DNA from 2 places in the Bacillus sp. P4_E1 genome. Region 2 is predicted to be linked to the other one. Evidence: a T-box and tRNA genes for the amino acid it is inferred to sense, from the RefSeq annotation. Region 2 holds a T-box; the other holds one or more tRNA genes.
The links. The T-box of region 2 lies ahead of metG (methionine--tRNA ligase). A T-box ahead of a tRNA ligase gene usually reads a tRNA of that ligase, here a tRNA-Met.
Positions count from the first base shown of each region.

Region 1: it encodes a tRNA-Met, which carries the amino acid that the T-box ahead of metG (methionine--tRNA ligase) is inferred to sense. The anticodon was not compared.

Region 1 covers NZ_JBFUIV010000027.1:16,691-32,470, forward strand. Annotated here, with positions in the region: gene spoIIE (stage II sporulation protein E) at 1-1,089, opposite strand, end outside; tRNA gene AC1DS7_RS26030 (tRNA-Glu) at 1,351-1,422, opposite strand; tRNA gene AC1DS7_RS26035 (tRNA-Met) at 1,436-1,509, opposite strand; gene AC1DS7_RS26040 (S1 domain-containing RNA-binding protein) at 1,669-2,154, opposite strand; gene divIC (cell division protein DivIC) at 2,242-2,601, opposite strand; gene yabQ (spore cortex biosynthesis protein YabQ) at 2,598-3,251, opposite strand; gene yabP (sporulation protein YabP) at 3,248-3,556, opposite strand; gene AC1DS7_RS26060 (RNA-binding S4 domain-containing protein) at 3,615-3,890, opposite strand; gene yabN (bifunctional methyltransferase/pyrophosphohydrolase YabN) at 3,905-5,365, opposite strand; gene AC1DS7_RS26070 (putative polysaccharide biosynthesis protein) at 5,378-6,979, opposite strand; gene spoVT (stage V sporulation protein T) at 7,211-7,747, opposite strand; gene mfd (transcription-repair coupling factor) at 7,883-11,413, opposite strand; gene AC1DS7_RS26085 (anti-sigma-F factor Fin) at 11,519-11,743, opposite strand; gene pth (aminoacyl-tRNA hydrolase) at 11,814-12,374, opposite strand; gene AC1DS7_RS26095 (ribose-phosphate diphosphokinase) at 12,447-13,400, opposite strand; gene glmU (bifunctional UDP-N-acetylglucosamine diphosphorylase/glucosamine-1-phosphate N-acetyltransferase GlmU) at 13,419-14,798, opposite strand; gene spoVG (septation regulator SpoVG) at 15,124-15,417, opposite strand; gene AC1DS7_RS26110 (RidA family protein) at 15,570-15,780, opposite strand, start outside.
Region 2 covers NZ_JBFUIV010000018.1:57,913-73,692, forward strand. Annotated here, with positions in the region: gene AC1DS7_RS21985 (response regulator transcription factor) at 275-940, shown strand; gene AC1DS7_RS21990 (sensor histidine kinase) at 918-2,357, shown strand; gene AC1DS7_RS21995 (EamA family transporter) at 2,496-3,398, shown strand; gene metG (methionine--tRNA ligase) at 3,594-5,228, opposite strand; T-box leader at 5,279-5,549, opposite strand; gene AC1DS7_RS22005 (class I SAM-dependent methyltransferase) at 5,663-6,481, shown strand; gene AC1DS7_RS22010 (methyl-accepting chemotaxis protein) at 6,898-8,592, shown strand; gene AC1DS7_RS22015 (methyl-accepting chemotaxis protein) at 8,821-10,512, shown strand; gene AC1DS7_RS22020 (metal-sulfur cluster assembly factor) at 10,633-10,950, shown strand; gene AC1DS7_RS22025 (M4 family metallopeptidase) at 10,995-12,644, opposite strand; gene AC1DS7_RS22030 (pirin family protein) at 12,852-13,547, opposite strand; gene AC1DS7_RS22035 (MarR family winged helix-turn-helix transcriptional regulator) at 13,598-14,008, opposite strand; gene AC1DS7_RS22040 (DUF3920 family protein) at 14,122-14,556, opposite strand; gene AC1DS7_RS22045 (cation:proton antiporter) at 14,751-15,780, opposite strand, start outside.

The DNA of each region.
Region 1 (15,780 bases), on a different contig from region 2:
TACATTAGCAAATTGATTGATTTTGTTTGCTGTAACATCGCGCACTCTTCTTAAATATTGTTGTTGATCCTGTGAATGTTCCTGTGTACCCGGCATAAATTTAGCAATACGATCCATAACAAGCTTCGGTGTTAATAAGAAGAAAACAATCGCTACACCAGATTCAATTAAAGTTGTTACAATACTTGTTTGCTTGTCTACATATAATGTAATTAAGCTTGTACCAATTAATAAACCTAAACTAACTCCTATACGCTTCCCTTCTTTTAACAATCCCCCAAGCAATCCTGAAAAGGCAAGGAGACTAAGTTGAGACAAGCTCGCCACATTTGCTAAACTTAATATTAACCCAGTGACAACTCCTACCGTGGACCCTGTAGCTGCCCCTGCAATAAAGGCAAATACTAATACTAAATATCTAGTGAAAATATGTTGAATAGAAGCATCATAAACAAACCAATCTGTTGTGCCCGTTAAAACAGATGCTAGTAATATAATTAAACAAACAATTTCTTCTGTTTCTAACGCTTGTTGCTTCCCTTTCCTTTCCACTAAAAGCGGAACACTTTGTAAAAATATCATCGTTAATACGAAGCTAAGCCCCGCTTCGATCGTACTGACGAGCAGATCATACATGGTGACGGTTTGCTGTGCAAAATATACAACAACTAAATGTGCGGTTAATGCGGAGATAAATACTTGGAATGGTACAAGTCCAACAGTTTTACGTGTAAACCGACTAAAGAAGATATTATAAATAAAGAAGGTAAAGATAGATGCAAAAGTAAAAAATAAATTATCTATTGAAACTGAAAGTGCTCCCCCCATTAGGGCTAAGAACGCGAGCGGCATTTTATCTCGCTTCATAACATAAACAGCAGCAAAAAACGGCAATGCAAACGGTAAAATGTTTGTTAATATATATGCTCGTCCCAAAAGAAAACCAATAACAGCAATAATGAATCCCCATCTAAAGAAAACCTTTTCAAACTTCATTCGCAACTTACTCGTCCACTTTATTGTTCCAAGCTGACTTTCATTCATCGCCAATGCACTTGTATTCATAGTATTCCTTCCTGCTTTAGGCATATTTTTAACACCACCTGCATAGTTTAATTACTGTTATTATAAAAGATGATTATTGGTTTTTTTGTCAAAACAACAGTTTTGACTTTTATAATCGTTCGACTTTTTATTCGAAATAAATCTACATATATACATAGTATTTGATTTATTTAAAGTGAGTTGAAAGAATGTTCAGAAAATATAGGGTGATTTTGTAGAAGTATTGTACGTCTTAATTTATATTCAACAAAAAAAGACCATGCAAATTTGCATGATCTTTTTAGATGACCCGTACGGGATTCGAACCCGTGTTACCGCCGTGAAAGGGCGGTGTCTTAACCACTTGACCAACGGGCCGTTAAATTAAATATAGCGGCGGAGGGGATCGAACCCCCGACCTCACGGGTATGAACCGTACGCTCTAGCCAGCTGAGCTACACCGCCATGTCGTCGTATTTAACGGACAATTAGTATATTACATCAGATATATTTTAAAGTCAATACATCTCAAAAATTTTTTTAAAAATATATTCTCTCACATAAAAAAGTACCCGAGTAATTACTCTGGGTACCTCTCTATATGTTAAGAATTAAACGGACTTATTATCCGCGACGTGCGCCACGGCCACCACGTTTAGATTCTGTGTTACGCTTTAAAGAAGTTAAACGATCTTCACTATCTTTTAAAAAGCGTGCCATCTTTTGCTCAAATGTTTCTTTTGGAGCTCGTTCGTTACCGCCACCGCGGTTATCTCTGTTGGAAGAACGATTATTACGTTGTGGACGTCCAGAACGTTGTTGATCACCACCACGTTGGTATTCACCGCGTGGACGATCTCCTTCTGTTTTTTCACGTTCTTTCGCTTTCTTAATAGATAGGCCAATTTTGCCATCTTTTTCAACATTGATAACTTTTACTTCTACTTGGTCGCCTACTTTTAAGTGATCGTTAATATCTTTCACATAATTATCAGCAACTTCACTAATATGAACAAGACCTGTTAAGCCTTCTGGCAGCTCCACAAAAGCCCCAAAATTTGTAATACCTGTTACTTTACCCTGTAACTTGCTGCCTACCTCGATTGACATAAAAAAAATGCTCCTCCTTAGTGGTTAAAAAGTCAAATTTTACTTTATTATATATAATCCTAAAATACAGTGTCAATAAGACATACTCTACTTAGAAACAGGAAAAATTATCTCCCCTTTTCCGGAGAAGAAATAATCCCTTCTAGCAATCTTTAAAACGTACTCTTCATCATTCAACTTTTGAACTTCATCTTTTAGATTCTTTTCTTTTTTCGTTAATGAATCCAGTTCTTTTTTCATGTCCTTAACTTTTGCTTCTTTTGCTTTAATGGAACTGTTTTGTTGATAAAACGTCACACTAATACTAGCAATAATTGTAAAAGCAAAGACAAGAAAAACCGCTAAACGGCGATAAAGTCGCTTCCTGTTCTCATCCGTTTGTATTATATGTTCTTTAACAGGATTTGGACTCTGTTTGTCGATTGTTCTTTGTCTCAGTTCCCTCATTTCCGAGGTCCCCCTAACTTCTTTTTTATACGCACCCATAATTGGAAGATATGTCCCTTCAATTTTGCTACATATTGCAGGAACCCTACATGCTTCATTATAAAAAGTTTAACACGATTAGGGAGAAGTTTCCATATGAGCGAAGCAATAAACCGAACAGGCGAGAAAAAAACTTTCCATATGAAAAGTAATATCCAAATCACCATTTTCCATAACACATGTCCAATTGAAAGCAGTATACGAAATAAGAATAATATAAATGCAATAAATAGCTGTGCTATAATAATAACAGGTTTTATCATGAGTAGCTGTATAATTCGAACAAAAAATTGTGTTGTTTGTACAAAAATATAGATGAGAAAATTTAACATCTTCATGTATAGTGCTTTCAATAAGCTTTGATATGCTGCAAAACCACATAGTAACGCCAAAAATACATATATACGTAGTTCGGCTTCATTTACACGCAGTAATACATAAAAAACGAATAATGCTTGGACAATCCAAAATAGTATATCATGTATAAATACAAGCCAACGTTTACGCTCTTGGCGTTTTAAAAACCGTTGGTATGTATCTAAAGAAGCACCAATCCAAGCACCCATTCCAATCATCGAAAGCATTGTATACAACTGAATTGTTAGGCTCATTTAAACAGCTTACTAAAGAAGCCTTTAGTTTTCTCCCCTTGGTTCTCATCAATATACAGCATTTCATGAACTTTCCCTTTAATTGATACAACACCCTTTTCTACATCTAAATTCTTCATTTGCAAATTTTGACCACGAATTGTTAAAAAACCCATTACAGTCTCGAGTAAAAACTCTTCGCTATCAAAACTCTCTACTTGCTTTACACCAGTAATGTCGATTACACGCCTGCCACGCATGATAATATCATGCTCTACAGAAACATTTTGTTGATTAGAAGACATAGGTGAGTAACCATTATTCACGAAAATCCCCCCATAGCTTTATACTAGCTAATAGTAATGTATGAAGGGCTAACCTATTTTAGAACAAGCCTTCTTCCGCTTTCACTTTTTCCTCACGAACGAGACTATACATGTTTGCTGCATCTTCTTTTTTAGTTGTTTCTTTCAATTCATTTACTTTCACAGTTACTATTTTTTGCCCGAAACGAATTGTTAATTCATCCTCTACCTTCACATCTGAACTCGCTTTTGCCACTTGGCCATTAATCGAAATTCTTCCTTGGTCAGACACTTCTTTTGCTAATGTTCTTCTTTTAATTAAACGTGATACTTTCAAAAATTTATCTAGACGCATATCAAATCCCCCTATTAACGCTCTGTTTGTTTTGCCTCTTCCCATAAAATATCTAACTGTTCTAATGATAAATCTTGCATTTCCTTATTCATTTCAGCTACTTTTGCTTCCATGTATAAAAAGCGATCCATAAATTTCTCATTAGTTGAACGTAACGCTTCTTCTGGATCTAATTTATAATGACGAGCTATATTCACAAATGCAAATAGTAAATCACCAAATTCACCTAGCATCTTTTTCTCATCCATGTTTACAACTTCTTGTTGGAATTCTTGCCATTCTTCTAAGGCCTTCTCTATCATCGGCTGCACATCAACCCAATCAAATCCAACCTTTCCAGCTTTCTTCTGAATTTCATAAGCACGCATTAGTTGTGGCAAGCTTTTTGGAATACCCGCTAAAACAGATTCTTTCACGAATCCCTTTTCTTGTTTTTTAATTTCTTCCCAATTTGCAATCACTTCATCAGCATTATTTACATCCGTATCCCCAAACACATGCGGATGACGACGAACCATTTTCTCAGCTAAAGTCCGAATAATATCATCTATAGAGAACCAACCTTCATCCTCTCCAATTTGGGCATGAAGCATAACTTGTAATAATATATCACCTAGTTCTTCTACTAAATGATCATCATCCTCTTCATCAATTGCTTCTAGCACTTCATACGCTTCTTCAATTAAGTATTTCTTTAAAGATTGATGAGTTTGCTTTTTATCCCATGGGCAACCATTCGGTCCACGAAGATCAGCAATAATTGCTCTAAGCACATCAAACTGCTGATATAAGGACGCACGTTCCTTAACCGGCGGTACATACACACTCGTTAAATTATTTAATTCTGTTTCGTGATCTAACATGTATAACGATACCTTTTTCACTTGCTCGAATGAAGTCCCTGCAGCTGTTACGATATACACTTCGTAATCATCTGGCAAAATCTCCATTAACGTTAGCTTCACATCTGAAGCAACGAATGCATCATACACTTGGCAAAAGATTAAATGTTGACGTAATTCTAATTGTCCTCTTTCAAATGATGTAGCATCAATTAATTGGAACCCTTCAATCGGATCAATTTTTAGACTTGCAAACATCGGATCAAGGAAACTTTGTCCACCTTCAATTCGCACTTCAATATTTGCTGCTTCTCCTTTTTCCAAAAGTAGCTGAACTGTTCTTTCTGCTACAAGCGGATGACCTGGAACAGCATAAATAATTTCTGCGCCTTTAGCTTGTTCTAACAATGTATTCGCAATTGTTTCATATACGATTTCAAATGTATCATGTGCCTCATATACATTATCAAAGGCCGTATACTTTATAGCTTCTTTCTCCAATTCTTCTATAACTGGGTGTTCCTTCGTTCTAACAAACATATGGTCTGCTTCTTTTATCTTTCGATATACACCCATTGTTAACTGATCTAACTCACCAGCACCTAATCCTAAAATAGTAATGATTCCACTCACAACCAGTCACCTCTATCCACTCTTCTTCAATGAACCTTCTTTTTTCTCTTGTTTCATAACGGTTCCTAATTCTTCTTTTGTAAATACACGAAATTTTAAAATTAAAAACATATATGCTAATCCACCGATAGCTACACCTAACAGCGCTTCAAGCGTCGCAATTCCTCTATGTCCTGTATCAATTACTAATCCGGACATTCGCAACATACGCATAAAGATTATTAATACAAACCCCATACCGATACCACTAATAGCTACACCTAACATATTCCGCCTATCAATAAGCGGCTCCGATACAGCTCGCATAAGTAACACACTATTTAGCAAGGCAATTACAATAAGCGCAACTAAAGTTGCAATTGCAGCTCCCTTTACACCAAAATACGGCATTAATATATAGTTTAAAACTAACTTCAAACAGCCTCCAAATACAACGAATATTGCTGGTTTTAATGTTTGTCCTACTCCTTGCAAAATGGAAGCAGTTGTAATTGACAATGAACTAAATAAAATAGATAAAGATAAAATCGATAACACATCTGATCCATCACTATTTTCAAACAACATAATATTTGTAGGTTGAATAATACAAGTTAATCCAATAGCAGCTGCAGATCCAATAACAAATGTTATTTTCATTGCTAACTTTACCTTTTCTTGAATAAATGAAAGATCTCCTCTTTCTTTCGCCGCTGTAATAATAGGAATAAGTGACAATGAGAAAGAAGTTGTCACAACAGTACCTAATTGCATAAGTGGGATACTTCTATCATAAACACCTTTTAGTACCTTTGCATTTTCAACTTGCTCTCCCGCACGAATAAGCAAAGTATACAAGGAAATAGAATCCGCCATTTGTATAAAAATAAGGACTAAATTACTAACACAAATCGCTAATCCCTGCCAAAAAAGGATTCGAACAATCCCTTTTTTATTTCTAATTCCCTTCCATCCTTTGAAGAAAATAGCATGGAAATCATGACGCATATAAAGTAAAAGTACGATAATCCCAATAAGCCCGCCTGCAATTGAACCTAGCATGGCACCCGCACCAACTGTATATAAATCAAATCCATGAGCAATAAGGAATATTGATAAAAATACAATAATAGAAACACGAATCGTTTGTTCAATTACTTGCGAAACAGCCGTCGGCATCATATTATTGAAACCTTGAAAATATCCTCTCGCTACAGATAAAAATGGCATTAGTAGGAATGAAAACGAAATAACACGTAATAATTTATCTAAATGTATATCGCCCATAACCGATGCAATTGTTTCGGCCCCAAAGAATAATGTGAAAAACCCTATAAATCCAATTCCTAATAAAAACCAAAAAGATACACAAATAATTTCTTCTGCTTCTTTTTGTTTTCCTCGTTCTAATCTTTCTGCGACCATTTTTGAAATAATAATGGGAAACCCATAAGTAGCTAAAATCAAACAAAATCCATAAAACGGATAAATTTGTTGGTAAATATAAAAACCAACATCACCCGCTATATTTTGATATGGAATACGGTAAAAAGCGCTTAATACCTTCGTAACAAAACTTGCGATTGTTAATATAATAGCCCCACGCCAAAAGGCTTGGTACTTCTTCGCTTCCATACAAGAAAACTCCTTTTTCTATTCTCACCCCTCGTATTATATCACAAAGAAAAACTGGCTCTCCTTCATATTCCTTACATTCACTGACTTCTTTCAACAGCAAAAATATTCAATGAAAAAAGGTAGCAAAGCGCTACCTTCGTTCAATATACTTATATCTCCAAGTAGTTAATTTCTCAAATAGAAATATCATAATTAGGAAAGATTGCTACTTATAGAAATTACACTTTGCTACTGCTCCATTTGTTTCGCTAAAAAGCTTGCAGCTGTATTTACTGATTTATGCTCTACTTCACTTATAATAGCCTCTTTAGAGAAGATAACGACAGCTCCGATTGGATCTCCATTTGCAATAATCGAGCCAATTGTATAAGAGCTCACTTTTTCTGTTACTCCATCAATAATTGAAATTTCGCTTTCATCTGTCATAATTACAGACTTACGCTCTTCCATTGTCTTCTCAATTAAATCGCCAACACTTTTATTTAAGTATTCTTTTTTAGATGCGCCTGCTACTGCGATAATAGAATCACGATCGCATACAAGCACATTATGTCCTAAGCTATCGTATAAAGCTTCCGTATATTCCTTTGCAAAATTACCTAGTTCACTAATTGGAGAATATTTTTTCAAAATCACTTCTCCATCGCGATCAACAAATATTTCTAGTGGATCTCCCTCACGAATACGTAAAGTTCTACGAATTTCCTTCGGAATTACTACCCTGCCTAAATCATCAATTCGACGTACGATTCCAGTTGCTTTCATTCTAATGCTGCCTCACTTTCTACTGATGATCAAAGTGGTGAATTTACCTGTTCATGTAAAAATCACCAACTATTAAACATAGTATTTTACACATTAGTTCTTCTATGCACGTCGAATTGTATTTTTTATCTTATATTAGGCATTTATTACTTCTTTTTTTACATCTGGCAAGCCTTTTAATAAATTTTCAGCAATTGTTAACCATTTCGACGTCTCTAATCCATTCGTTTTCATCACAATTTTCAATTGTGACCCCTCCATACCAAGACCGATCATACGGCCAAAACTACTTCCTAGCATGAATAATTTTCCACCATCTATATTTTGGCTCGCTTGTTCAGAAAACAGGAATGTTACTTCAAATTTATTTTGCTTAATTAACTCAATTTGTTCTTTCATTGCCAACACTTTAATGTTTGCAATTTGTAATAAATAACCAACTTCTTGTGGATAATCACCAAATCTGTCGATCATCTCTTCCTGCAGCTCTTCAATATCCTCAATTGCAGAAATACCTCTAAATTGTTTATACATCATAATTTTTTGTTTACTATCTGAAATGTACGCATCCGGTAAATATGCATCTACTTCTAAATCAATTTCAACATTAACGGTATTTTCAACTCCGTCTGTTCCTCTACGTTGCTCAATTGCATCTTTTAACATTTGAGAATATAGATCAAATCCGACAGAATCAATAAATCCATGTTGTTCTGCCCCTAACAAATTACCCGCACCACGAATTGATAAGTCTCTCATCGCAATTTTGAAACCAGATCCAAGCTCTGTAAACTCTTTAATCGCTTGCAGACGCCTCTCTGCAACTTCCGATAACACTTTATCACGTTTGTATGCAAAGTATGCATACGCGACGCGATTAGAACGCCCAACACGACCACGAAGCTGATACAACTGCGATAATCCCATACGATCTGCATCAAATACAATTAATGTATTTACATTCGGAATATCTACACCCGTCTCAATAATTGTCGTACTTACAAGAACATCATGCTGCCCTTCTAAAAACGATAGCATAACAGACTCTAATTCACCTTCATTCATTTTCCCATGTGCGTATGTTACACGAGCATCTGGAACTAACATCGAAATTTCATCTGCTTTTCTTTCAATATCCTCCACACGGTTATATAGGAAGTAAATTTGACCGCCTCTTGCTAACTCTCGCTCTATCGCTTCTCGCATTAACGCTGGATTATACTCTACTACATATGTTTGTACTGGGAAACGATTCTCTGGTGGTGTCTCAATAACAGATAAATCGCGCACACCAAGCATAGACATATGAAGTGTACGTGGAATCGGAGTTGCCGTTAATGTTAACACGTCAACATTTGCTTTCAATTGTTTAATTTTTTCTTTATGTGTAACGCCGAATCTTTGTTCTTCATCAATAATAAGAAGTCCTAAATCTTTATAAGTAACATCTTTAGATAAAATACGATGCGTTCCGATTACAATATCCACCGTTCCATCTTTTAAACCTTTAATCGTTTCATTTTGTTGTTTTCGTGTACGGAATCTACTTAGTAACCCTATATTAATCGGATAATCTTGAAAACGCTCTCGAATTGTTTCATAGTGTTGTTGTGCAAGGATTGTTGTTGGTACTAAAATCGCAACTTGTTTTTCATCCATAATTGCTTTAAATGCCGCACGAATAGCTACTTCAGTCTTTCCATATCCTACGTCACCACAAAGAAGCCTATCCATCGGACGTCCGCGTTCCATATCTTTCTTAATCTCTTCAATAGAACGTAATTGATCCTCTGTCTCTTGATATGGGAATAAAGATTCAAACTCTTGTTGCTCTGCCGTATCTGGTGTATATGCATAACCTTTCGAAGCTTCACGCTCGGCATATAATTTAATTAGGTCATCTGCAATGTCTTGTACAGATTTTTCAACTTTCGTTTTGACCTTCTTCCAATCATTTCCGCCTAATTTATAAACTTTTGGTTCCTTACCTTCAGACCCTACGTATTTTTGCACTTGATCAATTTGTTCAATTGGAACGTATAACTTATCATTACCTTGATATTTAATATTTAAATAATCTTTATGAACACCATTAATCTCTAATGTCTCAATACCTAAAAATTTACCTATACCATGATTTACATGAACTACATGGTCTCCAACTTTTAATTCCGAATAACTTTTAATACGTTCAGCGTTAGATAACTTTTGCTTACGTTGTGATTTTTTAACCTTCTTATGAAAAAGCTCCTTTTCAGTAATGACAACAAACTTTTGCATTGGCATTTCAAAGCCTGCATGTAAATCACCTACAGCAATTTGTAACCTTCCAGGCAATAAGATATCTGTCGCCTCTACAATGTCTGCATCAATATCATAATCACTTAAAATATGTTGTAGTTTTTTTACACGTTCATCATCTGTTCCAAGCACAACGGTCGTAAAATTACCTTCATTCCATCTATCAATTTCAGTTTTTAACAAATGCATCTGTCCGTGGAAATCTTGCATCGTTTTACATGTCACATTCACAATATTTTGAGGATGTGTGTGTGCTATATGGCGTAAGAATAACGTTAAATATACAAAACTTCTTTTTTTATTATGAAGAAACTCCTCAAACGAGTGGGAGAAAGATAAATCCTGAATAATTGTTCCTTCGCCAAGAAGTGAGATATACCATTCCGCTTCTTCTGTTTCAAGATGTGATGCTGTTTCTTGAATACGGGAAATCTCATCTAAAATTACAACACCATTTTCTGGTAAATAATCTATCAGACTAGCAGGTTCTTTATAGAAAATAGATAAATATTTAAACATTTGTTCTATACTTTGCCCGTTTTTCAACATTTCAAGTTCATGACTAACCGTCTCAAGCACAGTAGTCTTTAATTTATCATCGGAAAGCTTTTGCATCGTCTTAGTCAAACCTTCTTCAAGATGCTTAATTCCCGATTTCAATTCTTCCTGTGAAAATAAAAACTCTGTTGCCGGACCAAACCGAACACTTTCCCTTTTATCTTGAGAGCGCTGTTCTTCCACATCAAACAATCGAATAGAATCAACCTGTGTATCAAAGAATTCAATACGAAATGGTAATTCTTCAGTTAATGGGTAAATATCTAATATTCCCCCGCGCAAACTAAAATCTCCTGGAGCTTCTACCATTGACTTACGCTCATAACCAATATGATGTAAGGTATGCAAGAGTGCATCTAAATCAATCTCTTGCCCTAGATTGATTTCAATTTGCCTTTGCTTCCATAATTCTTTTATTGGTAAAAACCTACGCAGCCCTGCAACTGGCGCTACAATAATCCCATTCTCTCCTGCAGCTAAGCGATTTAACACTTCAATACGCTGTGCCTTCAATTCTGGACTTGCAACACCAACCTCCGATGCTATCAATTCATTTACCGGATATAGCCAAACATCTTTTTCACCAAGTAACGCCACTAAATCTTCATGTACTTTTTGTGCTTGGTATAAATTGTGCGTCACGATAAGTTGTGATTGCTTTGTCTTTTTATATAAAGCTGCCATTAATAATGAACGAGAGGATGTTGCCATACCCGATACAAGTTGTTCTTTCAACCCATCTTCTAGCCCATTAATAACCGATTGTATTTCTTCATTTTTATAAAATTGCTCTAATAAACCTATCATTTTCAAAACTCCTCTCAACATAAAGAGCAAGTTACTATATTTTATGCAAATATTTTGGAAAAAGAAAACAGAAAAATGCTTTGGACATGCCAAAGCGACAACATTTTATTGCAGAAATTTTTCATATTCATAATACTCAGGATAAGATTCGAGCGTTTCTTGACACGATTCACAAATCGTTTTTATATATATATTTCCATTCTCATGAAAATGAATCATATCCACTACTTCTTGCTCTGTTAGTTGAAACAAAACGTCGCTATATACTTTTTCTGCGATAATGGAGCCCACATTACTTCCACAATGTCTACAGTAATAATAACCTTCCATACTAGCCTCCTAAATATCCAATTGCTACTAGTATGGGATAAAACAAAATAAAATATTCCAGATTGTGCGCTTAACTATTAAAAGTATTCATGATTTGGAGAAAAGGTTTATTTAACCATTCCTCACATGCATCTGCTGCATTTTCAATGGATTGATTAACACCAGATATTTCTTCAGATGTAAAACGTCCTAATACGTAATCCACTACTTTCATCCCATTTTTCGGACGATCAATTCCCATGCGGATACGTTGAAATTCTTGTGTTCCTAAATGTGAAATTGTTGATTTCACACCATTATGTCCACCCGCACTACCTTTCATGCGAAGGCGTAATTTACCTACAGGAATATCTAAATCATCGTACATAACAATGAAGTCCTCGACATCAATTTTATAATAATCCATGAGTGGACGGATACTTTCCCCAGATAAATTCATATATGTAAGTGGCTTTAGTAAGATTACTTTTTCCCCATTAACAAAACCTGCGCCAAATACCCCTTTAAACTTTTGTTCATTCAAAGAAATACTCCAACGTTTTGCAAGTTCATCGATTGCCATAAATCCAATATTATGCCTTGTTAATTCATATTCTCTACCTGGGTTCCCAAGTCCTACTATTAATTTCATTCTTGTACCACTACTTTCTTTTTTCGATACGAAAAGACGTAACCAAGCTTGGTTACGTCTCATTCTATCCAATTAATTGAATAATACACTTACAGATTCTTCTTCGTATACACGAATGATTGCTTCTCCGATTAATGGAGCAACTGAAAGTTCATGTACTTTATCAATTTTCTTCTCTTCTGGTAATACGATAGAGTTCGTTACAACTAACTCTTTAATATTCGAATTTTGAATACGCTCAATTGCTGGACCAGATAATACTGGGTGTGTACAGCAAGCATATACTTCAGAAGCACCGTTCTCAACAAGAGCGTTTGCCGCTAATGTAATTGTACCAGCTGTATCAATGATGTCATCAATTAAAATTGCTGTTTTGCCTTCGATGTTACCGATAATGTTCATTACCTCAGATACATTCGGACGAGGACGACGCTTATCAATAATAGCGATTGGCGCTTTTAGGCGATCTGCCATTTTTCTAGCACGAGTTACACCACCGTGATCGGGAGATACGATTACGATATCTTTAAGGCCTTTTGCTTCAAAGTAGTCTGAAAGAATCGGTACACCCATTAAGTGGTCGATCGGGATATCAAAGAATCCTTGAATTTGCGGAGCATGTAAATCTAGAGTGATTACACGAGTTGCACCTGCTGTTTCAAGCAAGTTTGCTACAAGTTTCGATGTAATTGGTTCACGAGAACGCGCTTTACGGTCTTGACGCGCATAACCATAGTAAGGAATAACAATATTAATTGTTTTTGCAGATGCACGTTTTAATGCATCAATCATAATAAGTAATTCCATGATATGTTCGTTTACTGGGAAGCTTGTAGATTGAATAATGAATACATCGCAACCACGGATACTTTCTTCAATGTTAATTTGAACTTCTCCATCACTAAAACGATCAACAGAACATTTTCCTAGTCCTACTCCAATATGCTTTGCGATTTGCTCAGCAAGTTCCTTATTAGAGTTTAAAGAGAATACTTTCAAATTAGAATTTAGATATTGAGTCGACATCTAGATTAACCCTCCACATTATGATTTTTTCTTATTCAGCAATTGATCAACATAGTCTTCTTTGTTAACTTGACGTGCACGTGCTACTGATAATGCTTTTGATGGAACATTCTCTGTTATTGTAGAGCCTGCTGCCACATAAGCACCATCTTCAACTGTTACAGGCGCAACAAGGTTTGAATTACATCCAATAAATACCCCGTTACCAATTACAGTTTTAAATTTATTCTTGCCGTCGTAGTTCACCGTAATTGAACCACAACCAAGATTCACGTCTTCTCCAACTTGTGCATCCCCGATATAACTTAAGTGTGAAGCTTTACTTCTATTACCAAAAACAGTTTTTTTGATTTCTACGAAGTTTCCAACGCGCACTTCATCTCCAATAACTGAATCTGGGCGAATATGTGCAAATGGACCAACTGATACTTCTGTACCAAGTTTGCTGTCATGTACAGTAGATTGACGAATTACCGTACGATCTCCAATTTCACTATCGCGAATTACTGTATGCGGTCCAATTTCACAATCAGAACCAATTACAGTGTTCCCCTCAATAACCGTTCCTGGGTGAAGAACTGTATCACTACCAATAACTGCATCCGCAGAAATGTATGTGTTACTTGGATCAATAATTGTAACACCATTTACCATGTTCTTTCTGTTGATACGATTTTTCATAATAATTTCCGCTTGCGATAGAGCGACTCTGTCGTTAACACCTAACGTTTCATCGAAGTGCTCTGTTTGATAAGCTGATACAATATGACCTTCATTTTTTAAAATTTCAATAACGTCCGGAAGGTAATATTCGCCCTGTACATTATCATTTGAAACTTTAGAAAGTGAAGCAAATAAAGCTTTATTATCAAAACAATACGTACCTGTATTGATTTCTTTAATAGCTAATTCTTTTTCATTTGCATCCTTATGCTCAACAATCTTTTCAACATGACCATTCTCATTACGAACGATACGGCCATATCCAGCAGGCTCTTCTATGTACGCTGTTAGTACCGTCGCCATTGCTCCCGCTTCTTCGTGTTGCTGAAGCAATGCTTCCATCGTTTCAGCAGTTATTAGAGGTGTATCACCACAAATAACTAAAGTTGTTCCCTCTTCATTTGCAAGTACACTTGCAGCTTGATCAACAGCATGAGCTGTACCAAGTTGTTCTGCTTGTAATGCAAACTCACTTACGTTTCCTAGCTGTTCTTGTACCTTTTCAGCACCATGTCCAACGACTGTTACAAGTTTCTGCAATCCTAATTGAGATACTTCATTGACTACATGTTGTACCATTGGTTTTCCACATACAGGATGCAGCACTTTGTATAGCTTGGACTTCATACGTGTGCCTTTACCTGCAGCTAGAATCACTGCAAATCTGTTTGACATATAGACCCTCCATCGCAACCTATTTATCCATTAACGATATTATCCTAAATCATCATATATTTCAAGAAACACATTATAACTATTAAATTTTACCATAATTCTTATAAGATGTTTTACTCTTTAGTATCTTTTTTAAGGAATAAGCTATACTATTTTAAATGATTTTGAAAAAATTAGAAGTTTTTCATCTTTATTTTTTCAAAATATGAATTTTTATAATTAGAAACGTGTATTATTCAAAAAAAAAACAAACTCCTGTAAATGCTTACAGGAGTTTGCTACAAAATTATAAGACTTTCTTTCAAAAGCCCTTTTCATTCGAATTTTACGAAGCGCCTGCTTCTTCAAACTCAACCTCTTCTAACTCGCCTAAACGATGATACTCTGTTAAAACCGCATCTTGAATTTTAGAGCGTGTATTAGAATTAATTGGATGTGCAATGTCACGGAATTCTCCATCTGGAGTACGTTTACTTGGCATTGCTACAAATAATCCATTATTACCATCAATTACACGAATATCATGAACAACAAATTCATGGTCTAGAGTAATAGAGGCAATTGCTCTCATGCGGCCTTCTGTGTTTACGCGGCGTAATCTTACGTCAGTCACTTCCATCTTGTGTTCACCACCCTTTTCTAAATAAGCGATATATTTGTATAAATTCCACAAAATTTCTATTTTTCCTTTAATTTTTTAAAAATTTTTAAGATAAAAATTTTTATTGTAGTTGAATATAAGGATTAGCAGAGGTTATCGCTTACAAAGAGTTACTTAACTAGGGCAATTACTTCGATTTCAACAGAAACATCTTTCGGTAATTTTGCTACTTGTACACAAGAACGCGCTGGTTTATGAGTAGAGAAATAAGAACCGTATACTTCATTAACAGCATTAAAATCATCCATATCCTTCAAGAATACTGTTGTTTTTACCACTGTATCAAATGAAGCACCTGCTTCTGCTAATACCGCTTGTAAA
Region 2 (15,780 bases):
TATATAATAAAAATAGATTGCATTCAACATCATCTTAACATTGATAAACATGGATATTAAAATTATACAGTTATAATATTTTATAAATTTTACAATACATACTATAATAGAACTACTGTAATACTGAACTATTCAGTGACACTAAACAATCCCCCTTGCTACTTTCATTACTATTTTATAGCGGGGGCTTATTATATGTATAAACAATCTGAGTCATCCGAAAAATGATGAATTCGAATATTGCAGTAAAAAGCGTTATTTAGGAGGTGTTACTATGACGCATATACTGGTGATTGAAGACAACCCAGATATACAAGAACTTATTCGTGAATTTCTAATGGCACAAAACTTTACTGTTGATGTAGTTGGTGCTGGAACAGAAGGCATTCTTCTTTTCCAAAAAAATTCATACGATCTTGTCCTCCTCGATGTAATGTTACCAGATATAGATGGCTATAGTATTTGCAAAATTATGCGAGGACAATCTGATGTACCAATCATTATGTTAACAGGCTTACATAATGAAGAAAGTGAAATTAAAGGATTTGAGTTAGGTATTGATGACTATATTACAAAACCGTTCCATTACACCGTATTTATAAAACGTGTAGAAGCTGTATTAAGAAGGGCAGCAACAAAGGAAGCAGAAGCTGCAACTATACTACAATTCCATGAATTGATGTTAAATTCTACAGCATATGCCGCTTATGTTCATGGTAATCAAATTGAATTGACTACAAAAGAATTTGAAATTATATATACTTTACTGCAAAATCGGGGAAAAGTACTATCAAGAAGTGATTTGTTGAATAAGGTATGGGGCTATGAACATTATGGTGATGTGAGGGTTATAGATACACATATTAAAAACTTACGAAAAAAATTAGAAATTCCTTATATTAAAACGGTGAAAGGCATTGGCTACAAAATCGAATCGTAGCAAAGACAACATCACCAAAAATATATTCATCAAAACCTTATTATTTTGTATTCTGTTATCACTTTGTCTTTATCAAATTATTTATTTTCTAGCCTCAAATTACGATAAAGATCGTTTGAAAGCTTCTGGAACGCAAACTGCGGAACAAGCGGAATCAGACAAACAAAACGACCAAAGTAAAACAAAGCAAAATAAAGCTGTGTCAGAGAGTAGCCTCTCTAATTTTCAATCTTCTCAAATAGACATGAAAACACTCTCTACAGCCATCAATCATCTTTTGCAGCCTAGCCAAACTGCAAAAGCAAACGAACATGCACAAAATATTCCGGGGAAAAGTAACACAACGTCTTCACTTACAGAAGCGGAAAAGCAAGTTACTAACAATGATGCCTTACATACACAAAATGCGGCAAGTAAAGCAAATGATACACATGATAATCCAAAGTTAACAGATGTGTTGCAGCAGTTAGCTCCACATATTGGGGCGACAATGCTTGCATTATCTCTGCTTGGATCTTTAATCTACGCAAAAATAATCGCCAAACCTTTCCGATATATGAGCGATGCTTTAAAAGATATTATGAATCTTGATTTCTCAGATAAAAAGCTACTTAACAAAAATACAGATCAAACAGATTTTAATTTGCAAGTAGCTGCCTCACAAGTACCTACTATTGTGAAAAATTTACATGAAAGCAATCAAGATTTAAGAAATGAACTCAAGAAGGAACAACAGTTAGAACAATCTCGTAAAGAATTTATGTCTATGATATCCCATGAATTAAAAACACCAATCGCAGCCGTTATGGGACAACTCGATGGCATGATTCACGGAATTGGCGCTTATAAAGATAGAGATAAATATTTAAAACGTTCATATGAGATGATGCAAGATATTAACATATTAACGGAAAAAGTGTCAGAATTATCCAAAATACAAAACCCTCAATTTAAACCAAATTTAAAAGTTATCTCATTAACTAATATTATTGAGGACGTTATAAAGAAAGTAGATTATTTTGTATCTGTAAAACAATTAAATGTTCAATCTAACATTAAACAAGATGCACAAATTTTAGCTGATCCTAAATTTATGCAAACTGCTATTTTTAACATTATTTCAAATGCAATTCATTATACAATTGACCATCAGCATGTATATATAAAACTTTATGAAAAGCCAAACGGTTACGCATTAGAAGTATTAAATACAGGTTCTCAAATTGATGAAGATAAACTTGCCCATTTATTTGAACCATTCTATCGCGCAAATCCTGACAAACATGGCTTAGTACAAGGTAGTGGTCTTGGGTTATATATTGTAAAACAAATATTAGATAAACATCAGTTTCCTTATGGAATACAAAACACACCTCAAGGTGTAAAATGCTCCATTGTATTCCCAAAAGCAATGTAAAACCTACTCTAATTTCATACCCCAAATTCATACTTCGTATGAATGGCGGAATTTTGTAGAGTATCTTACTCTGTTTCGTTCGCCCGTTATCCTTATTTGGATGGCGGGCGTTTTTTATTATTTAAAAGGAGGATTTTTATGGAGAAGTTTAAGTATTCATTACTAGTTTTATTCGGCGCTTGTAGCTACGGCGTACTTTCAACTATTTTTAAACTCGGATTCATCGACGGATTTTCCGCACACCAACTATTAGGAGGGCAATATGTCTTCGGATGGATTGGACTCCTTTTACTCGTTCTGTTCTTTTCACGTCATAAAGTATCAAAAAAACAATTCTTTTCGTTACTAACAGTCGGCACAACAATGAGTATGACAGGTATTTTCTATGCTATTTCCGTAGAAGAATTACCAGCCTCTATCGCTGTCGTTTTACTCTTTCAGTTCACTTGGATTGGTGTAGTCATCGAAGCGATTGCCAACCGGACATTCCCAAGCCGTGAGAAAGTTATATCTATTATTATTTTATTTACTGGTACATTGTTTGCTGGTGGAGTATTTGAAGGTCTTGGACAAAACTTTTCTACGAAAGGTATTATTTTCGGACTATTAGCTGCCGTCTCTTTCTCATTCTATGTATTTGTAAGCGGGCGCGTTGCTACAGATGTTCCGCCTTATACGAAAAGCTTTCTTATGACAACGAGTGCTACTCTTATTGTATGCTTATTTTTCCCGCCTACCTTTTTAACGGACGGCGCTTTACAAGCAGGCCTATGGAAATATGCTTTCTTCCTTGGACTGTTCGGGGTTATTATACCTGTCATTTGTTTTTCAATTGGGGTACCAAAAGTCGGAACGGGACTTGGTACAATATTAGGTGCAGCTGAATTACCAACAGCAATTATCGCTTCTATTACACTTGTTCATGAAGTTGTATCGCCAATGCAGTGGATTGGTATTGTGGTTATATTACTCGGTATTTTCACACCACAACTACTTACTGCTAGGAAAGAAAAAAAACATAATCGTGTTCATAGTGCGTGACAACATCAACTTGTATATAAATGTGAATAAAGTTACGATATGTTAAACTTTATTACTACCTTCAAAATAACATATGATATTGCGGCTATTATTCTCGTAATCCTTGCTGTGCTTTTCTTTTTGAAAGATAAGAAAGAGGGTTATACAGCATAACAAAAGACCTTTCATTTATTTGAAAGGTCTTTTCCTTATATTTCACTTTACCGCTCCATATAACTTCTCTACCTCATGTTCAATTTGTTTTACATCGATTCGCTCAAATAATGGCTGTACATTATCAATTCGGTTTGGCAACGTATTTTGAGGTTCCCAATTTACTTTAACACTCGATAATGTATTTCTAACTCTTTCACTTGAAAACGGTAAAAACGGTTCAAGCAGTTGTGCAAAGTTTGCTATTAGGTAAACACAATTATAAATTGTTTCCTCACATGAAACTGGGTCGTCTTCTCTTTGTTTCCAAGGCTGCTTTTCATCAAAGTATTTATTTGCAAAGCGTACTGCATCAAATATTGTTTCTAGTGCCACCTTAAATTTAGCTTGTTCAATCGCCTCTCCTACACTTTTATATAATCCTTCTACTTTATCTTTCAGCTCTACATCAATACTTCCCTTCGGTACAGTACCACCATAATATTTTTCAATAAACTTTAATGTCCGGTTCACAAAGTTCCCGTATGCACCTAACAATTCACTATTATGACTGTAAATGAATTCACGCCATGAAAAATCAGTATCACGATTTTCTGGTGCGTTAACTGTTAAAAAGTAACGAATAGAATCGGGATTGTAGCGTTCCAATATATCAGGTACCCATACTGCCCAGTTTTTACTTGTCGATAATTTTCTTTTTTCTACTGTTAAATACTCATTCGAAACGATATGACGCGGGATCGCTTCTTCTCCTATTCCAAGTAATACCGCTGGCCAAATGATTGAATGAAACGGAATATTATCCTTACCATGTACATAATATGTTTTCGCTTCTTTATCCCAAAACTCTTGATCATCTTTCCCTGTTTCTTCAGCCCAATTTTTACTCGCCGAATAATATCCTGTCACTGCTTCAATCCATACGTAAATTTTCTTATCTTCATATCCTGCCACCGGAATTGGTACCCCAATTGGTAAATCACGTGACACTGCCCTATCTTGTAATCCTTCCTTTAAATATCTCTCTGTTAATTGAATTGCATTGTCGCGCCATGTTCCTTTCTGCTTTGCAATTTCTACGGCCTCTTTAATTTGCTGCTGAAATTTATGCAATGCAAAATAGAAATGCTCTGTTTCCTGTACTGATGGCGTACTACCACATAACTTACATTTCTTTTCTAACAAATCGAGTGGATCTAAAATAGCGGAACAATCATCGCATTGATCGCCCCTTGCTGCTTCATGACAATGCGGACAAATACCTTCTACATATCGATCCGGTAAAAATTGCGTACACGTTTCGCAATAAGCTTGTTCAACTACTTTTTTATAAATATAACCTTCTTCTAATAGTCGCAAAAAGACTTTTTGAACAGTTTCATGATGATGCTCACTATCTGTACGTGTATAGCAATCATAAGTAAAACCAAGGCTACGAAAACATCGCTCAAACTCTTCGTGATACTTATCAGCAATTTCTTTCACCGTCACACCTTCTTGCTTTGCTCTAATTGCAATCGGTGTTCCATTACAATCACTTCCTGAAACATACAACACATGCTCACCTTTTGCCCTGTAATAACGTGCTAAAATATCTCCTGGTAACAAACTAGCAATGTGTCCAAGGTGTAACGAACCATTTGCATACGGCCAAGCGCCTCCAATAAAAATACTCATCTTATATTCCTCCTTTAAAATATAAAAAGCCCCGCCCTTATCTTAAAAAAGATAAGGGCGGGGCTGTATAAACAGTCGCGGTACCACCTTATTTCGTCAGTCATTCGCATAACTAACCTTAACAAGTACGGAGCTATATGCTCTTATACTGTGGTTTTGATAACGAGTACCAACTCTCGTCGCCGCCTACTATTATCATTTGATAAGTTCAGGACGAAGCTCAAAGGCCATTGTTCAAATGAATATTCTTGCTTCTTCTCAGCTACCGAAGCTCTCTGGAAAGAATGGTTCCATTCTACTTTTCCTTTTCAACGCTTTTATGTATAAAATGTATTTTACGACTTAACAACAGAAAAATCAAACTTTTATTCAAAAAAACAGGAAATCCTACTCATTCACCGAATAACTATACGTTCACAAAAGGAGTGATAAAATTGAATCAAAAACAACTAAGTACTATTAATGAAAAAAGCTGGAACGCAGCTGCTTATGAAGCTTGGACAAATCGCCACGGGGCGCCAGAGGATTATGCGAAAAAGCTCATGGAAGATCCCGTGCGCGAGGTAAATCATTATTTACCTTACATACAATCTCCAAAAGGAAAGCGTATTATTAATTTACTCGGATCAAAAGGAAATAAAGCAGTTGCTCTTGCTCTTTTAGGAGCCGATGTAACAGTTGTAGACATTTCAGCAAGTAATGAAAAATACGCAACCGAACTAGCCGAAGCTGCTGGTGTCTCTATCCAATACATCGTCTCTGATGTACTGGATGTAAATCTTTCCGAATCATTTGATGTCGTATTGCTGGAACTTGGTGTACTTCATTACTTTTTAGATTTAAAACCACTCTTTCATATAATCTCTCACTTACTAAAACAAGATGGGACCTTTATACTACGTGACTATCATCCCGTTTATACAAAATTATTAGGAGTAGATCATCCATCATTTCGAGCAAATGGAAATTATTTCGACGAGGAACTTATTGAAGATGACGTAGCTTATAGCACTCTCCTTACGGGATCACAGAAATACGCTTTACCGAGAACAAAAATTAGGCGCTGGACACTAGGAGAAATAATTACATCAATGGCAGAAACAAATTTCAAGGTTGAAAAATTGATTGAAGAACACGGATCTCATCAAAAGTGGGTTTTCCCTTCTACTGCACCAGAGGGAATTGAAGAGCGTATACCCGGTCTATATACATTAATTGCGACAACATGCAAAAAAGGATCCCTTCACGGATAGGATCCTTTTTTTGCATGCTTACGCATATAAGTTGAGGTTGGAGATTACCATAATTCTGTAGAATAGGACACAAGATATTTCAACATTCGTCTCTGACTTACGTCGTCAAAAAGGGGTATGACCAACATAACGAAGAGTAATGTTTAGTTGATAGTGATAATCGTTATCAACTAATTAGAAGTATACAGGATGTTATTTCAAATTACAATACCATTTCTGATTTTTATTTATGAATTTTTTGATATACAAATGTATACATTTTAAGAACATTTACTCACATTAATCTGCCATATTCCATTATCTGCTATAATTTTCATTGAACAGATTAATAACTTCTTAATTATGTTTTTATTAGTTTCGTTCTCAATATTTATAAATTACAATAAATAGTTTTTCAAAAAAAGGTAGGGGTAACAATGAAATATGTTAGCATTCGAAAAAAACTACTGTTCACACTCTTAAGCATTTCTTCCTTATTTAGTATTGCTCTTATTGTTATTCTTTCATTCGCGATGAATCAAGCAAGTGAAATCGAAACATTAAAGAATGATGTATCGAAAAGAGCAACGATTTTAAAAGAACGTGGCGATTGGTTCCAAGCGCAGGTCGCTGGTTTACAAGAATATTTACTATCACATGACCAAAAAGGATTGGATAAATTCAACCGGGAAGGAAAAAAACTAGCTGATACTAGGGAGAAAGTAACAAGTGATAAAAAACTCCCAGAAGGAATGAAAGAGGCCATTTTAATGGGAGCAAAATGGCGCAGCGTCGTAGATAATGAAGTCCTCCCTCTTGCACGGGAAGGAAAATGGGATGAAGCATCCAAAATTGCTCTTGCTCAAACAGATTATGTAAATGATCTTTTAAGTCGTTTTACTAAATATGCAAATGAAGAAAATGACAAACGGGACGTATTAATTGCTGACGTAGAGTCTTCTTCATCCCTTATTCAATATATTATTTTCTTCTCACTCATTACATGTACATTAACGTCTATTCTATTGGCATGGTGGTTCTCTGGTAAACTCGTTAAACCGATTCGACAAATTGATGCGAAGTTAAAAGAATTAACTTCTCAAGATGGCGATTTAACCGCTAGATTACACGTAACGAGTAAAGATGAAATTGGTGACATCGCAAATTCCTTTAATCAAATGCTTGCTAACTTACAGCGTATAATAAAGCAAGTTCAACAAACATCAACAAGTGTAAAAGAAGCTTCTGAAAATGTGTTTATCGAAACAACTGCTTCTATGGAAAATACCGCAAAAACTAAAGAGACTATGAATGCTCTTGAGCACAATATTCGTTCACAAGTTTCTAGCATTGAAGAAAGTTCAACCGCAATGGATGATATGGCAACGAGTGTTCAGCGCATTGCACAAGCTGCCTCTTCTGCCGCTAGCCTAGCTGTTACAACTTCTGAAAAAGCAGATGATGGAAATAAAGTCATTGAAAAATCTATTACACAAATGCATACAATTAACGAAGCTGTTAACGCTACATCACAAGTGGTAGAGCGACTCATTACACATACGAATCATATTGATACTGCACTTCAATCTATTTCTAATATTGCCGAGCAGACGAATTTGCTCGCTTTAAATGCTTCTATTGAAGCGGCCCGTGCTGGTGAACACGGAAAAGGATTCGCTGTTGTTGCCGATGAAGTACGAAAACTTGCTGAACAATCTCAGCTAGCAGCAAATGACATTAACCATTTACTTCATCAAATTCAAGCGGACACAAAAATAGCAAATGACATGATGACACAAGGTCAGTCAGAGGCTTCTGAAGGAATTACAGTCATTCGTACCGCTGGATCTTCATTCTCAGAAATTGTTAATCACATTAACAATTTCTCTACACAAATACAAGAAATGTCTGCAACTGCTGAAGAAATGGCCGCAAGTTCTGAAGAAATGAATGCAGCTTTAAATAATATCGCTTCTATTTCAAATGAAGTTGCTGCCGAAACATCGAAAACAGCAACTTCAGCTGGTGACCAAGTAAACAAAATGAGTGTCGTTGCTAAAAAATCATCAGAAATGAAAACAATTGTGCAAGAACTTGAAGTGCTCGTTTCTCATTTCAAAACAAATAGTTAAAATGAAAATTTCATTTATACTTCTACGAACTCTAAATTGTTAGAAAGAGCGATTTAGAGTCTCTCTTTTTTCACGCTAAAATATCTCTTTCTATCTCCCATTCTGTCTGCTATAATTCCTAAAGGAAAGAAGAAAGCTTTATTCCAGATGGAGTAAAGCTTTCTTTCAATTTTTTACATTAATTAATTAATTCTAATACTAAGATTTTACAAGGAGGATTTTTATCATATGAATTTTATTAGCATTCGAAAAAAACTAATGTTCATGATGGGAATGATTTGCGCTTTATTCGGCATCGCCTTAGCTTTTATTTTATTCTTTACCATGGATCAGTCTCATAAAGCTGAAACATTACAAAAAGAAATTTCTCCTCTTGCAACAGAATTGAAAGAGCGCGGAGACGCTTATCAAGTACAACTTTCTGCTTTAAGAGGTTATTTACTACAACATGATCAAGTCGAATTAGACAAGTTTAATGAGATGAGTAAACGTCTTGAAGATACAAAAGGGCAACTTCTTTCTAACCCTAACACTTCTCAGTCCGTGAAAAGCACAATGGAATTAGGATCCACTTGGAGAAAGTTCATTGAAGAGAAAGTATTCACTCTTGCAAAAGAACAAAAATGGGAAGAAGCTTTACAAGTAGCTTCTACAGAGAATGGCACTGTTTATAAAGTAATCGGTGATTTCACAAATTACAGTAATGAACAAGCTAAATTACGTGAACAATCTATTGAAAAAATCGATCAATCTTCACTACGAATTGAATATGTTGTCTTCTTATCACTTGTTATTTGTATTGTAACTGCAATTATTCTTGCATGGTGGTTCTCTGGTAAGCTTGTAAAACCAATTCAACAAATTGATACTAAACTAAAAGAATTAGCCTCTCAAGAAGGCGACTTAACAGCCCGTCTACAAGTAAATAGCAATGATGAAATCGGTGCAATTGCATCATCGTTTAATAAAATGTTAGAAAACCTGCAACATATCATTAATCGTGTTCAAAAAACATCTGTAGAAGTACAAACAGCTTCTGAAAATATGCTAGAAAAGACTAATACATCACGCGAGGCAACAATAAGAGTTCAAAGCTCGATGTCCAACTTAAATTCAAGTATTCAATCGCAAACTTCTAGTATGGAAGAAAGCTCGACTGCGATGGATGATATGGCAATAAGTGTTCAGCGTATCGCTGAATCTGCTTCATCTGTAGCCGAACTTGCTGTAGCTACATATGAACACGCTAACGATGGAAGTACTGTTATCCAAAAATCTGTTTCACAAATGACAACGATACATGAAGCTGTAAATGCTACATCAGAAGTAGTCGAACGTCTAATCACCCATACGAAATATATTGATACAGCTGTACAATCTATTTCTAATATCGCTGAACAAACAAATCTACTTGCTTTAAATGCTTCTATTGAAGCGGCTCGTGCTGGTGAACAAGGAAAAGGATTTGCTGTCGTAGCTGATGAAGTTCGTAAACTTGCGGAACAATCAAAAACAGCGGCAAAAGATATTAACCAATTGCTTCATCAAATTCAAAATGATACGGAAACTGCTAACTCTATGATGTCTAAAGGTCGTTCTGAAGCATTTGAAGGCATTACTGTCGTTCGTGAGGCTGGTACTTCTTTCACAACAATTGTTGAACAAGTAAATAAAGTATCAACTCAAATGCAAGACATATCAGCAACTGCTGAAGAAATGGCTGCAAGCGCTGAAGAAATGAACGCTTCACTTAATAACATCGCTTCTATTTCAAATGAAGTATCTAGTGAAACAGCCGCAACGGCACAATCTGCTGAACAGAAAGTCATTGTGATGAATGAAATGACTCTCACTGCAAAACAAATGAAACAAACAGTTGAAGAATTAGATCAGCTTGTATCTCATTTTAAAACTGAATAGCTTTTCAAAAAAATATTCCTCTCTCAGAGAGGAATATTTTTTTGAGCTCATTTCCTGCACTTATCCCGCATATCCGTTATAATGAGAACCGATATCATTAATATTTAGGGGGTGCTACACATGTCACAACAAGCATTTGAAGAAAAGTTATATGCCAACTTAGAAGCTGTTATTGACCCTGAATTAGGTGTTGATATTATCAATCTCGGATTAGTTTATGACGTTACAGCGGATGAAAATAATAATGCTGTCGTTACAATGACAATGACTTCTATCGGTTGTCCAATGGCTGGCCAAATCGTATCAGACGTTAAAAAAGTATTATCAACGAACGTACCTGAAGTAAATGAAATAGAAGTAAACGTTGTATGGAATCCGCCATGGACAAAAGAACGTATGTCACGTATGGCAAAAATTGCATTAGGTATTCGTGATTAAATAAGAAAAAGACCTGACAATCCAGTCAGGTCTTTTTTCTCTTATTATTTTACTCCTACAGCGTCATAAGCTTTCGTTACAGCTTGTACCTCTTTAGAGTTTTTACCGAATAAATCTTCTGCTGATTGAAGTGCAGCTTGGCGCATCATTTTGAAATCAGAGTTTGCAGTTAAATATTTTGTAAGAGCACGATAGTAAATTTTTTCTGTTGCTTCACGGCCCACTCCAGTTACTTTCACATTGTAATGCGTGCCGCCCTCAGAAACTAAATACGCCGCCTTATTGTTAATACTACTGTTAATATGAACGCCGCCATTATCAGCTGTTCCAGTATAACGTTTATTGTAGTGATCTGGGTAACCTTCACCTGGTTTTAATGGGTTTGGAATAGATGCTGGATCCTTTAGAGAACGAAGTGCATCACCAGGTTTACCAGGTGTATAAATATCAGCACCTAAATCCCAGCTCTTCTTCTCAACCATGACGCCCATAATATCAGATAACGATTCATTTAACGCTCCTGATTCATTTTTATATACAAGGTTTGCTGTATGTTCAGTTACAGCATGCGTTAATTCGTGGCCAATAACATCTAGCCCTGCTGATAATGGAATAAATGTCTTACCATCTCCATCACCATACATCATTTGCACACCGTTCCACGCTGCGTTATTCCAAGATTCACCTACGTGAACAGCAGAAATAAGTTTTGCACCTTTATCATCGAAAGAGTTACGGTTAAATGTCTTTTTATAATAATCATATACTTTTCCTGCATTCACATGCGCATCAACTGCCGCTTTATCTTCGAAGAACTTAGATTTACTTCCAATTTCTTCTCCTGTATATCCAAGAATTTGTGAGAATAAATTAAACCAGTCTTCGTTCATATTCTCTGCATCAAATGTATGGACACCTTGTCCTCGTGTACCATCAAATAAGTTGAACGCTCCTGTTTTCGTATCTTGAGCAATTTCAAATGATTGTCTAGCACCTAATACTCCGTAACCAAATCCAGTAATGTTATCTACAGCATTATATTTCTCAATAACATTTCCATTTGTTGCATCAACAAAGTAATGCCAATATCCTGGAGCTGGTTTCGAAACCGACGCTTTTACAAGATATGCAAGATAGTATTGACCATCTTTTTCATACACATATAAATCTTTTTTCACACCATCATAATTCTTTACTTTACCAATTTCTTTCTCAATATTAGCTTTTGCAATCGTTTCTGCTTGTTCCGCACTAATACTTGCAGATGCAGGAATATTTTTATCATCTAAACTCGGAATAACTTGTCCGAAAAATGCTTTTACATTGTTCTCTTTATCAAGCGTAACCGTTTGATCTGAACCATACACAGGAATGTTATTATGCTTCTCAACTAACTTCACATGTGTTGTACCAGACTCAGCATCTTTTTCTTCACCAACGATATTGAAATGTTTGTCAATATTTCCTGCTAGTTTAAACATATCTTTTTTACTCTCTAAATATTGAAAGACCGTCTCTTTTTTATCTAGTCCTTCCGGCGCTTTCCATTCTTCACCTATGTAAGCTGGTGTTTTAAACTCTTGGTGATACTGGATTTTTTGCTCTTCTGCTTTCGTCGTAGTTGCTCCAAATGCCCCAAACCCACTTGCGATAACAGTTAATGCTAATGCTGATGAAATTACTTGCTTTTTCAATCTAACACTCCCCATTTCCCTAAAAGTTTTTAACACCTTTATAAATATTCTGAATAATCTTTCCAATACCTGCTCTCAAAAATTGAGAAAGTTTTTTCTGTTAATTTAACTCACACAAAAAAGGATATCGTTTTCGATATCCTCTTCCCTATAACTTTTCATCTCGCTATTCACATACTTAAAACCGCCATGGGTTAAAGTTTCACTTTATTCCATTTTCATTTCAATCGCTAAGTAGTGAGAGCTTTCTTTCGCTTGAATGTGAATATCTTCTACAGTCTCCGCTGCATCACGCATTACGAGTGTTTCACCGTTTACAACGCTGCTACCTTCAATTTGTACAAGGTACAATTGACGTCCTTCTTTAACAGGAAAATAAATTTCTTTACCAGCTTCTAATGATAAAGAATATAAATTTGCATCTTGGTGAATATGAATTGGTGCATCTCCATCAGAAGGAGATACCATATGGAACCACTCATTTTCACGTTTACTCCAATCAAATTTAAACTCACCATAGTTTGGTTTATGACCGTCGCGGTCTGGTAAAATCCAAATTTGCAATAAACGTAATGTTTCACTTCCTAAGTTATGCTCACTGTGAAATACACCAGTACCTGCACTCATATATTGAACATGCCCACGCTCAATTGTCCCGCGGTTCCCCATACTATCTTCATGTGTTAATTCACCATCTATAACGTAAGAGATAATCTCCATATCACGGTGCGGATGCATATCAAAACCAGTTTGTGGCGCTATTAAATCATCATTCATAACACGTACTGCTCCAAAATTCATGTTGTTTGGATTATAATAATTTGCAAAGGAAAAATGAAAATGTGTATTTAACCAACCGTGATTTGCTCTTCCCATATTTTTATAATCAACTTTTCTAAACATATCCTTCACCTCATATTATCTCAAAATCGAGATATTTATTTTTAATTTTATCACTGCAACTTCTTCAGTAATTCTAATAATTGTTTTTGTTCTTCTCTATTTAACTTATCAAATTGCTCTGCTTGAAATGTTTCTTGCGGCGGGACTATTTCTTCATATAGAACCTTTCCCTTTTCTGTTAATGAAATATATTTCGTAGTACCTTCTTGTTCACGCTGAATCCAATCTAGTTGCTCCATCTTATTTAAAAGTTGAGTAACATTTCCTTTCGTAACAAACAACTTATTTCCAAGTTCTTGCTGCGTTAAACGATCGTTTTCTCCAATTTGAACTAATACATCAAACTGAGCGGCAGATACATTCCACTTTTTCAAATGCTGATTCGTCTCACGAATACTTCTATTATAAAAGCGTGATAAACGAAACCATAATAGTACTCCAAGTCTTTCCCCTGCTTTCATTCCATCACCTCGCTCATTTGATACTATTAGTTTAGAACTAAACTTATTAAAGGTAAACTACTTATTTTTAATTAGCAATAAATAAAAGCACAGTGATTTTTCTCCACTATGCTTCAGATTAAATTTCTATTTTTATATTCATCTAGCTTCCTCTCCGCGAAATGCCTCGCATCTTTCTCAATCCATCTTTCTTCGTATAGTTCATTTCCAACATATAGTACATCGTCCTTATGCTGCATCGCATGCCTGAATTCATGCAATAGCGTTTTGAGCACTTGCTCATACTCTTCCCACATACAAACGAAAATTAATTGTTTTTCTTTATGATAAAAACCACCTACTGGGAATAAAAACTCCTCTTCTTCTTCTCCTAATGATAAAAGTACATGATTCGCATCACACGTATCACAAAAAATAACTGGCGTTGCACTTACTTCAATAAGAGAAAACAAATCATTTCTTAACTTTTTGATATCCCAAGGAAGCTCCGAATCCAACACATACCAATTCTCAACTTGTTGATATACATTTTGAAACTGGAGTTCCATTTCTCAATAATCCCCTTCCTAAACTCCCTTTTCCTATATGTATGCCACAATATGTAAAATATTAAACATATCCTTCTCTAACAAATAACAGCCAGTTATTAATTTCCCATAAAAAAAGGAATCTATTTAACTATAGATTCCTTCACGATAATACCTTATATAAAATCTGACCTTACACGTCAATTGTTTAAAATTTAGCTATTCTTTGTATCCCACTTAAAGATTTTATTTAAAAATTTATATACATTCTTTGACTCTTTGGTCAGAAGTGGACCTAAGATCGATAGTATAAGCACGTATAGTGCTGAGAATGGTTTCAGTACTGACATTAAACCACCGGCGATGCCAATATTAGCCATAATGATTGAGAATTCTCCTCTTGAAACGATTGTTAATCCAATATTTGTTGATGCTTTATGAGATAATCCAGCTTGTCGTCCCGCAATCATCCCTGCTACAAAGTTTCCGATTATCGTCAGAAGTACAGCACCTAACGTTAACCATATTGCTCCGCCCAATGAAAACGGATCGATACTTAATCCGAAACTGAAGAAGAAGATAGCTCCGAAGAAGTCTCTAAATGGAACAACAAGATGTTCAATTCGATCACTATGCTCTGTCTCAGAGAAAACTAACCCTAAAAGAAGTGCCCCGATTGCTTCTGCAACGTGAATTGTTTCTGAAAAACCTGCAATAAAGAACAACGAAGCAAATACTACAATAATGAAAATTTCATCCGAACTAATATTAAGCAATTTATTTAATAACGGCGTCGCCTTTCTAGCTACAATAAAGAATAGAAGCATATATCCTAAAGCAATTCCAATTGAGGTAAGAGCGCCTAGGAAGGAAGCATGATCCCCTAGAACTAAACCAGAGACAACTGATAAATATACAGCAAGGAATATATCTTCAAACATAATAATTCCTAAAATTAATTCGGTTTCATTATTACCAGTTCTTCTTAAATCAACTAATACCTTTGCAACGATAGCACTAGAAGAAATCGTAATAATACCCGCAATAATTAAGATTTCGAGTAACGGGAACCCCATTATAAATCCGTATAATAATCCTAGTGAAAAGTTAATCAAAATATAGATTGTTCCGCCAATCGCGATAGAACGTCCAGATTTAATTAGTTTTTTCATCGAAAACTCTAATCCCAGATAGAAAAGAAGGAACAGAACGCCAATCCTTCCAAGGAAGGATATCACACTTGCA